Regions from separate parts of the Peribacillus suis genome, predicted to be linked through region 2. Evidence: a T-box and tRNA genes for the amino acid it is inferred to sense, from the RefSeq annotation. Region 2 holds a T-box; the other regions hold tRNA genes.
The links. The T-box of region 2 lies ahead of ileS (isoleucine--tRNA ligase). A T-box ahead of a tRNA ligase gene usually reads a tRNA of that ligase, here a tRNA-Ile.
Positions count from the first base shown of each region.

Region 1: it has a tRNA-Ile gene. The T-box ahead of ileS (isoleucine--tRNA ligase) is inferred to sense a tRNA for this amino acid. The anticodon was not compared.
Region 3: it has a tRNA-Ile gene. The T-box ahead of ileS (isoleucine--tRNA ligase) is inferred to sense a tRNA for this amino acid. The anticodon was not compared.

Region 1 is NZ_CM182019.1:11,035-14,314, reverse strand. Features, by position in the region: rRNA gene AC503W_RS00060 (23S ribosomal RNA) at 1-1,615, opposite strand, end outside; tRNA gene AC503W_RS00055 (tRNA-Ala) at 1,717-1,792, opposite strand; tRNA gene AC503W_RS00050 (tRNA-Ile) at 1,810-1,886, opposite strand; rRNA gene AC503W_RS00045 (16S ribosomal RNA) at 2,000-3,280, opposite strand, start outside.
Region 2 is NZ_CM182019.1:1,393,217-1,396,496, reverse strand. Features, by position in the region: gene ileS (isoleucine--tRNA ligase) at 1-1,655, opposite strand, end outside; T-box leader at 1,745-1,992, opposite strand; gene AC503W_RS06950 (DivIVA domain-containing protein) at 2,056-2,571, opposite strand; gene AC503W_RS06945 (YlmH family RNA-binding protein) at 2,657-3,280, opposite strand, start outside.
Region 3 is NZ_CM182019.1:28,694-31,973, reverse strand. Features, by position in the region: rRNA gene AC503W_RS00160 (23S ribosomal RNA) at 1-1,239, opposite strand, end outside; tRNA gene AC503W_RS00155 (tRNA-Ala) at 1,341-1,416, opposite strand; tRNA gene AC503W_RS00150 (tRNA-Ile) at 1,434-1,510, opposite strand; rRNA gene AC503W_RS00145 (16S ribosomal RNA) at 1,624-3,174, opposite strand.

The sequences.
Region 1 (3,280 bases), 1.4 Mb from region 2:
GTGTGGAATCAGGAACTTCGGTACTATATTTCCCTCGCCATCACAGCTCCGCCTTAATGGAAACGGGATTTGCCTCGTTTCCGGCCTAACTGCTTGGACGCGCATATCCAACAGCGCGCTTACCCTATCCTTCTGCGTCCCCCCATCGTTCAAACGATGTATAGGTGGTACAGGAATATCAACCTGTTGTCCATCGCCTACGCCTTTCGGCCTCGGCTTAGGTCCCGACTAACCCTGAGCGGACGAGCCTTCCTCAGGAAACCTTAGGCATTCGGTGGAAGGGATTCTCACCCTTCTTTCGCTACTCATACCGGCATTCTCACTTCTAAGCGCTCCACCAGTCCTTACGGTCTGACTTCAACGCCCTTAGAACGCTCTCCTACCATCGACACCATACGGTGTCAATCCACAGCTTCGGTGATACGTTTAGCCCCGGTACATTTTCGGCGCGGAGTCACTCGACCAGTGAGCTATTACGCACTCTTTAAATGGTGGCTGCTTCTGAGCCAACATCCTGGTTGTCTAAGCAACTCCACATCCTTTTCCACTTAACGTATACTTTGGGACCTTAGCTGGTGGTCTGGGCTGTTTCCCTTTCGACTACGGATCTTATCACTCGCAGTCTGACTCCCAAGAATAAGTATTTGGCATTCGGAGTTTGACTGAATTCGGTAACCCGTTGGGGGCCCCTAGTCCAATCAGTGCTCTACCTCCAATACTCTCATCTTGAGGCTAGCCCTAAAGCTATTTCGGAGAGAACCAGCTATCTCCAGGTTCGATTGGAATTTCTCCGCTACCCACACCTCATCCCCGCACTTTTCAACGTGCGTGGGTTCGGGCCTCCATTCAGTGTTACCTGAACTTCACCCTGGACATGGGTAGATCACCTGGTTTCGGGTCTACGACCTCATACTCATTCGCCCTATTCAGACTCGCTTTCGCTGCGGCTCCGTCTTATCAACTTAACCTCGCATGAAATCGTAACTCGCCGGTTCATTCTACAAAAGGCACGCCATTACCCATTAACGGGCTTTGACTACTTGTAGGCACACGGTTTCAGGATCTATTTCACTCCCCTTCCGGGGTGCTTTTCACCTTTCCCTCACGGTACTGGTTCACTATCGGTCACTAGGTAGTATTTAGCCTTGGGAGATGGTCCTCCCTGCTTCCGACGGGATTTCTCGTGTCCCGCCGTACTCAGGATCCACTCAGGAGGGAACGAAGTTTCAACTACAGGGTTTTTACCTTCTTTGACGGACCTTTCCAGGTCACTTCATTTACCCCGTTCCTTTGTAACTCCATATTGAGTGTCCTACAACCCCAAGAGGCAAGCCTCTTGGTTTGGGCTACATTCCGTTTCGCTCGCCGCTACTCAGGAAATCGCTATTGCTTTCTCTTCCTCCGGGTACTTAGATGTTTCAGTTCCCCGGGTCTGCCTTCAATACCCTATGTATTCAGGTAGAGATACTGTTCCATTACGAACAGTGGGTTTCCCCATTCGGAAATCTCCGGATCAAAGCTTACTTACAGCTCCCCGAAGCATATCGGTGTTAGTCCCGTCCTTCATCGGCTCCTAGTGCCAAGGCATCCACCGTGCGCCCTTTCTAACTTAACCGTTAAAAAGATCTTACTGATGCTTTGAAAAAAATTAATTGCCTTCTATCTATTATCTAGTTTTCAAGGAACAAGTGTCTCAATCACAAAGTGATTGAATATTGGTGGAGCCTAGCGGGATCGAACCGCTGACCTCCTGCGTGCAAGGCAGGCGCTCTCCCAGCTGAGCTAAGGCCCCATTTAAAAGGGAATGAATGGTGGGCCTAAATGGACTCGAACCATCGACCTCACGCTTATCAGGCGTGCGCTCTAACCAGCTGAGCTATAGGCCCATTCACATAAAATAATAAGCTTCTGCTTTCCAAGCTTATTGTGGGATATTATTTAGGAATGAATTACTCATTCAAAACTGAACAAAACAAAAGCGCTCTCGTATTATCCTTAGAAAGGAGGTGATCCAGCCGCACCTTCCGATACGGCTACCTTGTTACGACTTCACCCCAATCATCTGTCCCACCTTAGGCGGCTGGCTCCATAAAGGTTACCTCACCGACTTCGGGTGTTACAAACTCTCGTGGTGTGACGGGCGGTGTGTACAAGGCCCGGGAACGTATTCACCGCGGCATGCTGATCCGCGATTACTAGCGATTCCGGCTTCATGCAGGCGAGTTGCAGCCTACAATCCGAACTGAGAATGGCTTTATGGGATTCGCTTACCTTCGCAGGTTTGCAGCCCTTTGTACCATCCATTGTAGCACGTGTGTAGCCCAGGTCATAAGGGGCATGATGATTTGACGTCATCCCCACCTTCCTCCGGTTTGTCACCGGCAGTCACCTTAGAGTGCCCAACTGAATGCTGGCAACTAAGATCAAGGGTTGCGCTCGTTGCGGGACTTAACCCAACATCTCACGACACGAGCTGACGACAACCATGCACCACCTGTCACTCTGTCCCCCGAAGGGGAACGTCCTATCTCTAGGAGTGTCAGAGGATGTCAAGACCTGGTAAGGTTCTTCGCGTTGCTTCGAATTAAACCACATGCTCCACCGCTTGTGCGGGCCCCCGTCAATTCCTTTGAGTTTCAACCTTGCGGTCGTACTCCCCAGGCGGAGTGCTTAATGCGTTAGCTGCAGCACTAAAGGGCGGAAACCCTCTAACACTTAGCACTCATCGTTTACGGCGTGGACTACCAGGGTATCTAATCCTGTTTGCTCCCCACGCTTTCGCGCCTCAGTGTCAGTTACAGACCAGAAAGTCGCCTTCGCCACTGGTGTTCCTCCAAATCTCTACGCATTTCACCGCTACACTTGGAATTCCACTTTCCTCTTCTGCACTCAAGTTCCCCAGTTTCCAATGACCCTCCACGGTTGAGCCGTGGGCTTTCACATCAGACTTAAAGAACCACCTGCGCGCGCTTTACGCCCAATAATTCCGGACAACGCTTGCCACCTACGTATTACCGCGGCTGCTGGCACGTAGTTAGCCGTGGCTTTCTGGTTAGGTACCGTCAAGGTACCAGCAGTTACTCTGGTACTTGTTCTTCCCTAACAACAGAACTTTACGACCCGAAGGCCTTCTTCGTTCACGCGGCGTTGCTCCGTCAGACTTTCGTCCATTGCGGAAGATTCCCTACTGCTGCCTCCCGTAGGAGTCTGGGCCGTGTCTCAGTCCCAGTGTGGCCGATCACCCTCTCAGGTCGGCTACGCATCGTCGCCTTGGTGAGCC
Region 2 (3,280 bases):
TCAAGATAAAGGTCAGCCGGACGTTGAAGTTCTTCTCTTTCTTCAAGAACCGCTTGATGGGAAGAACCGGAGTCGAACCATACATCCATGATATCCGTTTCTTTAGTGAAGATACCGTTTGGACTTCCTTCATGTGTAAAGCCTTGTGGTAGAAGATCTTTTGCTTCTTTTTCAAACCAGATATTTGAACCGTGCTCACGGAATAATTCTGAAATATGATTGATTGTTTCGTCCGTGATGATTGGTTCGCCATTTTCTGCGTAAAATACTGGAATTGGCACACCCCATGCACGTTGTCGAGAGATACACCAATCTCCTCGGTCACGGACCATATTGAATAGGCGTGTTTCACCCCATGCCGGTACCCATTTCGTTTCTTCGACTGCCTTCAGCAAATCATCACGGAAGTCCTTGATTGAAGCGAACCACTGTGCAGTTGCACGGAAGATCGTCGGCTTCTTCGTCCGCCAGTCATGTGGGAATGAATGTGTGATGAATGTAAGATTCAACAGGGCTCCCACTTCAGTTAATTTTTCGGAAATCGCTTTATTTGCTTTATCATAGAATAATCCAGCAAACTCCCCTGCTTCTTCAGTCATGACACCTTTTTCATCGACTGGGCAAAGAACATCCAAGCCATATTTCTGACCGATGATAAAGTCATCTTCCCCGTGTCCTGGAGCTGTATGAACACAACCTGTTCCAGCTTCAGTCGTTACATGCTCACCTAACATCACTAGTGATTCACGATCATATAGAGGATGCTTCGCTACAGCACGATCCAACTCACTGCCTTTTACCGTTTTCACGATAGTTGGGTTTTCCCATCCAAGCGTTTCTTTAACAGATTCCAATAAGGCTTCTGCCACTAAGTATTTTTCATTTTCCACTGCAACAACCACATAATTCAATTGTGGATGTAGGGAAATTCCAAGGTTGGCCGGAATCGTCCATGGTGTTGTCGTCCAAATGATGATTTTTACACCTTCATCAATGACACCTTTACCATCAGTCACTTCAAATGCTACATAGATTGAAGCCGAACGTTTATCTTGGTATTCAATCTCCGCTTCAGCAAGAGCCGATTCACTCGAAGGGGACCAGTAAACAGGTTTCTTCCCTTTATAGATATAGCCTTTTTTCGCCATTTCACCAAAAACCTTGATCTGTTGTGCTTCATATTCAGGCTTTAACGTAATATAAGGATTATCCCAATCCCCGCGAACACCAATCCGCTTGAATTGCTCACGTTGATTGTTAATCTGTACGTATGCATATTCTTCACATAGCTTTCTGAATTCAGCGACGCTCATTTCTTTACGGTTCACGCCTTTTTTAGTCAAAGCCGTTTCAATTGGGAGACCGTGCGTATCCCAGCCTGGAACATACGGTGCATGGTAACCGCTCATGGACTTAAAACGGACGATGAAATCTTTTAAAACTTTATTCAAGGCATGACCCATATGGATATCACCGTTTGCATATGGAGGTCCATCATGTAAAATGAATAACGGTCGCCCTTCAGTGTGCTCTTGCACTTTTTTATAGATGTCCATCTCTTTCCACTTTTCCTGAATTTCAGGCTCGCGCTTCGGAAGGTTGCCCCTCATTGGAAATTCAGTTTTAGGCATTAATAAAGTATCTTTATATTCCATTATAAAATTCCTCCATCCATCTATCCATAACTTCATTTGAGTTGATTGACCCGATTCGCAGACAAAATAAAAAGCCTTCTCATCCCTGAAAAAGGGACGAGAAAGCTTTGCTTCCCGCGGTACCACCCTGGTTAGAAAGATTCACAAAACGGCTGAATCCTTTCCTCTCGAGCATTCGTAACGTGAATGATACGCATCGTTTACTTGCTGCATAAGCAGGTTCAATTCAGAACTCAAGGGTGATGTTCAATTCCTTCTCTTATCCCGGGCTTACACCGTCCCCGGGTCGCTACATATAAGGATATGAGGAATTTACTGTCCCTGTCATCGTCTAATGTCATCATGAATAGTATTGTTAAAAAATTATATGCGAAAAAAGTGCTTGAAGTCAAGGAAACGTTTAATTTTCCTCATCTACTCCATCATTTAATTCTATTTCAGATGCATCCACTTCGTATTCAAGCAGATGATCCCAGTCGTCATTATCCAACAAATCGAGCTGTGCTCCGACAAGCATTTTAAAGCGAGTACGGAAAACCTTCGATTGTTTTTTCAAGTCTTCTATATCCATCGCTATTTTTCTTGCTTTCACAAGCGACTCATTGACAATCCGGTCAGCATTCTTTTCTGCTTCCTTGATGATCAGTTTGGCTTCTTTTTGGGCATTGCGCTTTAATTCTTCTGCAGCTTCCTGCGCGACAATGATAGACTTATTAAGCGTGCCCTCGATAGTCGTGAAATGACCTAAACGATCGAACGTCTCGTTCAATTTTTCTTCCATTTCTTTCTTTTCTCTTAGAATCAATTCATAATCTTTAATGACTTGGTCTAGAAATTCGTTAACCTCATCTTCATCATACCCTCGAAATACTTTACTAAATTCCTTGTTATGTATATCTATCGGGGTTAAGGGCATTGTTGCACCTCCAGAACAATTTCTACTCTATTACATTAAAACTCTATATTCGACAAAAAATATGTGAATCCTGCTAACAACTAAATTATTTTTTCCTACCTAATGAGATTCTCCACTTATCCTTTTTCGTTTTCCCATCGATTGAAGTGATTTTACATCGACCGAAACCCCTGATGGATAGAGTATCCCCCTCACGGCATTCTTCAGAAACGCTCTCCGTTTGCTTGAAATTAACCTTGGTTTTCCCCGACGATATCAACGTTTGGGCTTTTTGCCGGGAAATATTCAAAACAGCCGAAAGTACGCTATCAAGCCTTAATGAGCTAACGGTACTGACCTGCTCTTCCCAGTTGTCCTTCACCACAAGGATATCCTCAATCGGAATCCTTTTAATGGTTACGGAAGCATTGCCTATCTTATCCAGGTTTCCCGTAAGGTATGAATCCATTTCCCCTGTTGCAATAAATTGGACTTGCTCCTCTGTCACTATAATATCACCGAATTTTTCACGTTTTACCCCCAGTGACATCAAGGTTCCAAGTATTTGCCTGTGTTCAAGTGTAACAAATTTTTTTGGATAGGAGATATCATATAAGGAGATATTGAAATCAGATGATTCAGGAGAGTAGTAATCAGGATAAATGAGGGCACGTTTCCGTTCAACGAAATCACTCCCGCCGTGAAATTGCAGTAGCACATCCTGTTTGTT
Region 3 (3,280 bases), 1.4 Mb from region 2:
CTCCTACCATCGACACCATACGGTGTCAATCCACAGCTTCGGTGATACGTTTAGCCCCGGTACATTTTCGGCGCGGAGTCACTCGACCAGTGAGCTATTACGCACTCTTTAAATGGTGGCTGCTTCTGAGCCAACATCCTGGTTGTCTAAGCAACTCCACATCCTTTTCCACTTAACGTATACTTTGGGACCTTAGCTGGTGGTCTGGGCTGTTTCCCTTTCGACTACGGATCTTATCACTCGCAGTCTGACTCCCAAGAATAAGTATTTGGCATTCGGAGTTTGACTGAATTCGGTAACCCGTTGGGGGCCCCTAGTCCAATCAGTGCTCTACCTCCAATACTCTCATCTTGAGGCTAGCCCTAAAGCTATTTCGGAGAGAACCAGCTATCTCCAGGTTCGATTGGAATTTCTCCGCTACCCACACCTCATCCCCGCACTTTTCAACGTGCGTGGGTTCGGGCCTCCATTCAGTGTTACCTGAACTTCACCCTGGACATGGGTAGATCACCTGGTTTCGGGTCTACGACCTCATACTCATTCGCCCTATTCAGACTCGCTTTCGCTGCGGCTCCGTCTTATCAACTTAACCTCGCATGAAATCGTAACTCGCCGGTTCATTCTACAAAAGGCACGCCATTACCCATTAACGGGCTTTGACTACTTGTAGGCACACGGTTTCAGGATCTATTTCACTCCCCTTCCGGGGTGCTTTTCACCTTTCCCTCACGGTACTGGTTCACTATCGGTCACTAGGTAGTATTTAGCCTTGGGAGATGGTCCTCCCTGCTTCCGACGGGATTTCTCGTGTCCCGCCGTACTCAGGATCCACTCAGGAGGGAACGAAGTTTCAACTACAGGGTTTTTACCTTCTTTGACGGACCTTTCCAGGTCACTTCATTTACCCCGTTCCTTTGTAACTCCATATTGAGTGTCCTACAACCCCAAGAGGCAAGCCTCTTGGTTTGGGCTACATTCCGTTTCGCTCGCCGCTACTCAGGAAATCGCTATTGCTTTCTCTTCCTCCGGGTACTTAGATGTTTCAGTTCCCCGGGTCTGCCTTCAATACCCTATGTATTCAGGTAGAGATACTGTTCCATTACGAACAGTGGGTTTCCCCATTCGGAAATCTCCGGATCAAAGCTTACTTACAGCTCCCCGAAGCATATCGGTGTTAGTCCCGTCCTTCATCGGCTCCTAGTGCCAAGGCATCCACCGTGCGCCCTTTCTAACTTAACCGTTAAAAAGATCTTACTGATGCTTTGAAAAAAATTAATTGCCTTCTATCTATTATCTAGTTTTCAAGGAACAAGTGTCTCAATCACAAAGTGATTGAATATTGGTGGAGCCTAGCGGGATCGAACCGCTGACCTCCTGCGTGCAAGGCAGGCGCTCTCCCAGCTGAGCTAAGGCCCCATTTAAAAAGGAATGAATGGTGGGCCTAAATGGACTCGAACCATCGACCTCACGCTTATCAGGCGTGCGCTCTAACCAGCTGAGCTATAGGCCCATTCACATAAAATAATAAGCTTCTGCTTTCCAAGCTTATTGTGGGATATTATTTAGGAATGAATTACTCATTCAAAACTGAACAAAACAAAAGCGCTCTCGTATTATCCTTAGAAAGGAGGTGATCCAGCCGCACCTTCCGATACGGCTACCTTGTTACGACTTCACCCCAATCATCTGTCCCACCTTAGGCGGCTGGCTCCATAAAGGTTACCTCACCGACTTCGGGTGTTACAAACTCTCGTGGTGTGACGGGCGGTGTGTACAAGGCCCGGGAACGTATTCACCGCGGCATGCTGATCCGCGATTACTAGCGATTCCGGCTTCATGCAGGCGAGTTGCAGCCTACAATCCGAACTGAGAATGGCTTTATGGGATTCGCTTACCTTCGCAGGTTTGCAGCCCTTTGTACCATCCATTGTAGCACGTGTGTAGCCCAGGTCATAAGGGGCATGATGATTTGACGTCATCCCCACCTTCCTCCGGTTTGTCACCGGCAGTCACCTTAGAGTGCCCAACTGAATGCTGGCAACTAAGATCAAGGGTTGCGCTCGTTGCGGGACTTAACCCAACATCTCACGACACGAGCTGACGACAACCATGCACCACCTGTCACTCTGTCCCCCGAAGGGGAACGTCCTATCTCTAGGAGTGTCAGAGGATGTCAAGACCTGGTAAGGTTCTTCGCGTTGCTTCGAATTAAACCACATGCTCCACCGCTTGTGCGGGCCCCCGTCAATTCCTTTGAGTTTCAACCTTGCGGTCGTACTCCCCAGGCGGAGTGCTTAATGCGTTAGCTGCAGCACTAAAGGGCGGAAACCCTCTAACACTTAGCACTCATCGTTTACGGCGTGGACTACCAGGGTATCTAATCCTGTTTGCTCCCCACGCTTTCGCGCCTCAGTGTCAGTTACAGACCAGAAAGTCGCCTTCGCCACTGGTGTTCCTCCAAATCTCTACGCATTTCACCGCTACACTTGGAATTCCACTTTCCTCTTCTGCACTCAAGTTCCCCAGTTTCCAATGACCCTCCACGGTTGAGCCGTGGGCTTTCACATCAGACTTAAAGAACCACCTGCGCGCGCTTTACGCCCAATAATTCCGGACAACGCTTGCCACCTACGTATTACCGCGGCTGCTGGCACGTAGTTAGCCGTGGCTTTCTGGTTAGGTACCGTCAAGGTACCAGCAGTTACTCTGGTACTTGTTCTTCCCTAACAACAGAACTTTACGACCCGAAGGCCTTCTTCGTTCACGCGGCGTTGCTCCGTCAGACTTTCGTCCATTGCGGAAGATTCCCTACTGCTGCCTCCCGTAGGAGTCTGGGCCGTGTCTCAGTCCCAGTGTGGCCGATCACCCTCTCAGGTCGGCTACGCATCGTCGCCTTGGTGAGCCATTACCTCACCAACTAGCTAATGCGCCGCGGGCCCATCTATAAGTGACAGCCGAAACCGTCTTTCCATCTTCTCTCATGCGAGAAAAGAACATATCCGGTATTAGCTCCGGTTTCCCGAAGTTATCCCAGTCTTATAGGCAGGTTGCCCACGTGTTACTCACCCGTCCGCCGCTAATCTCAGGGAGCAAGCTCCCATCGATTCGCTCGACTTGCATGTATTAGGCACGCCGCCAGCGTTCGTCCTGAGCCAGGATCAAACTCTCCGAAGAAATGTTTGACTTGCTCATTTTGCTTTTTTATAGTGTGTGCTCACTCAAAATTTACGTTGGCGCTTTGTTTTGTTCAGTTTTCAAAGAGCAATTATTCAATCACTTA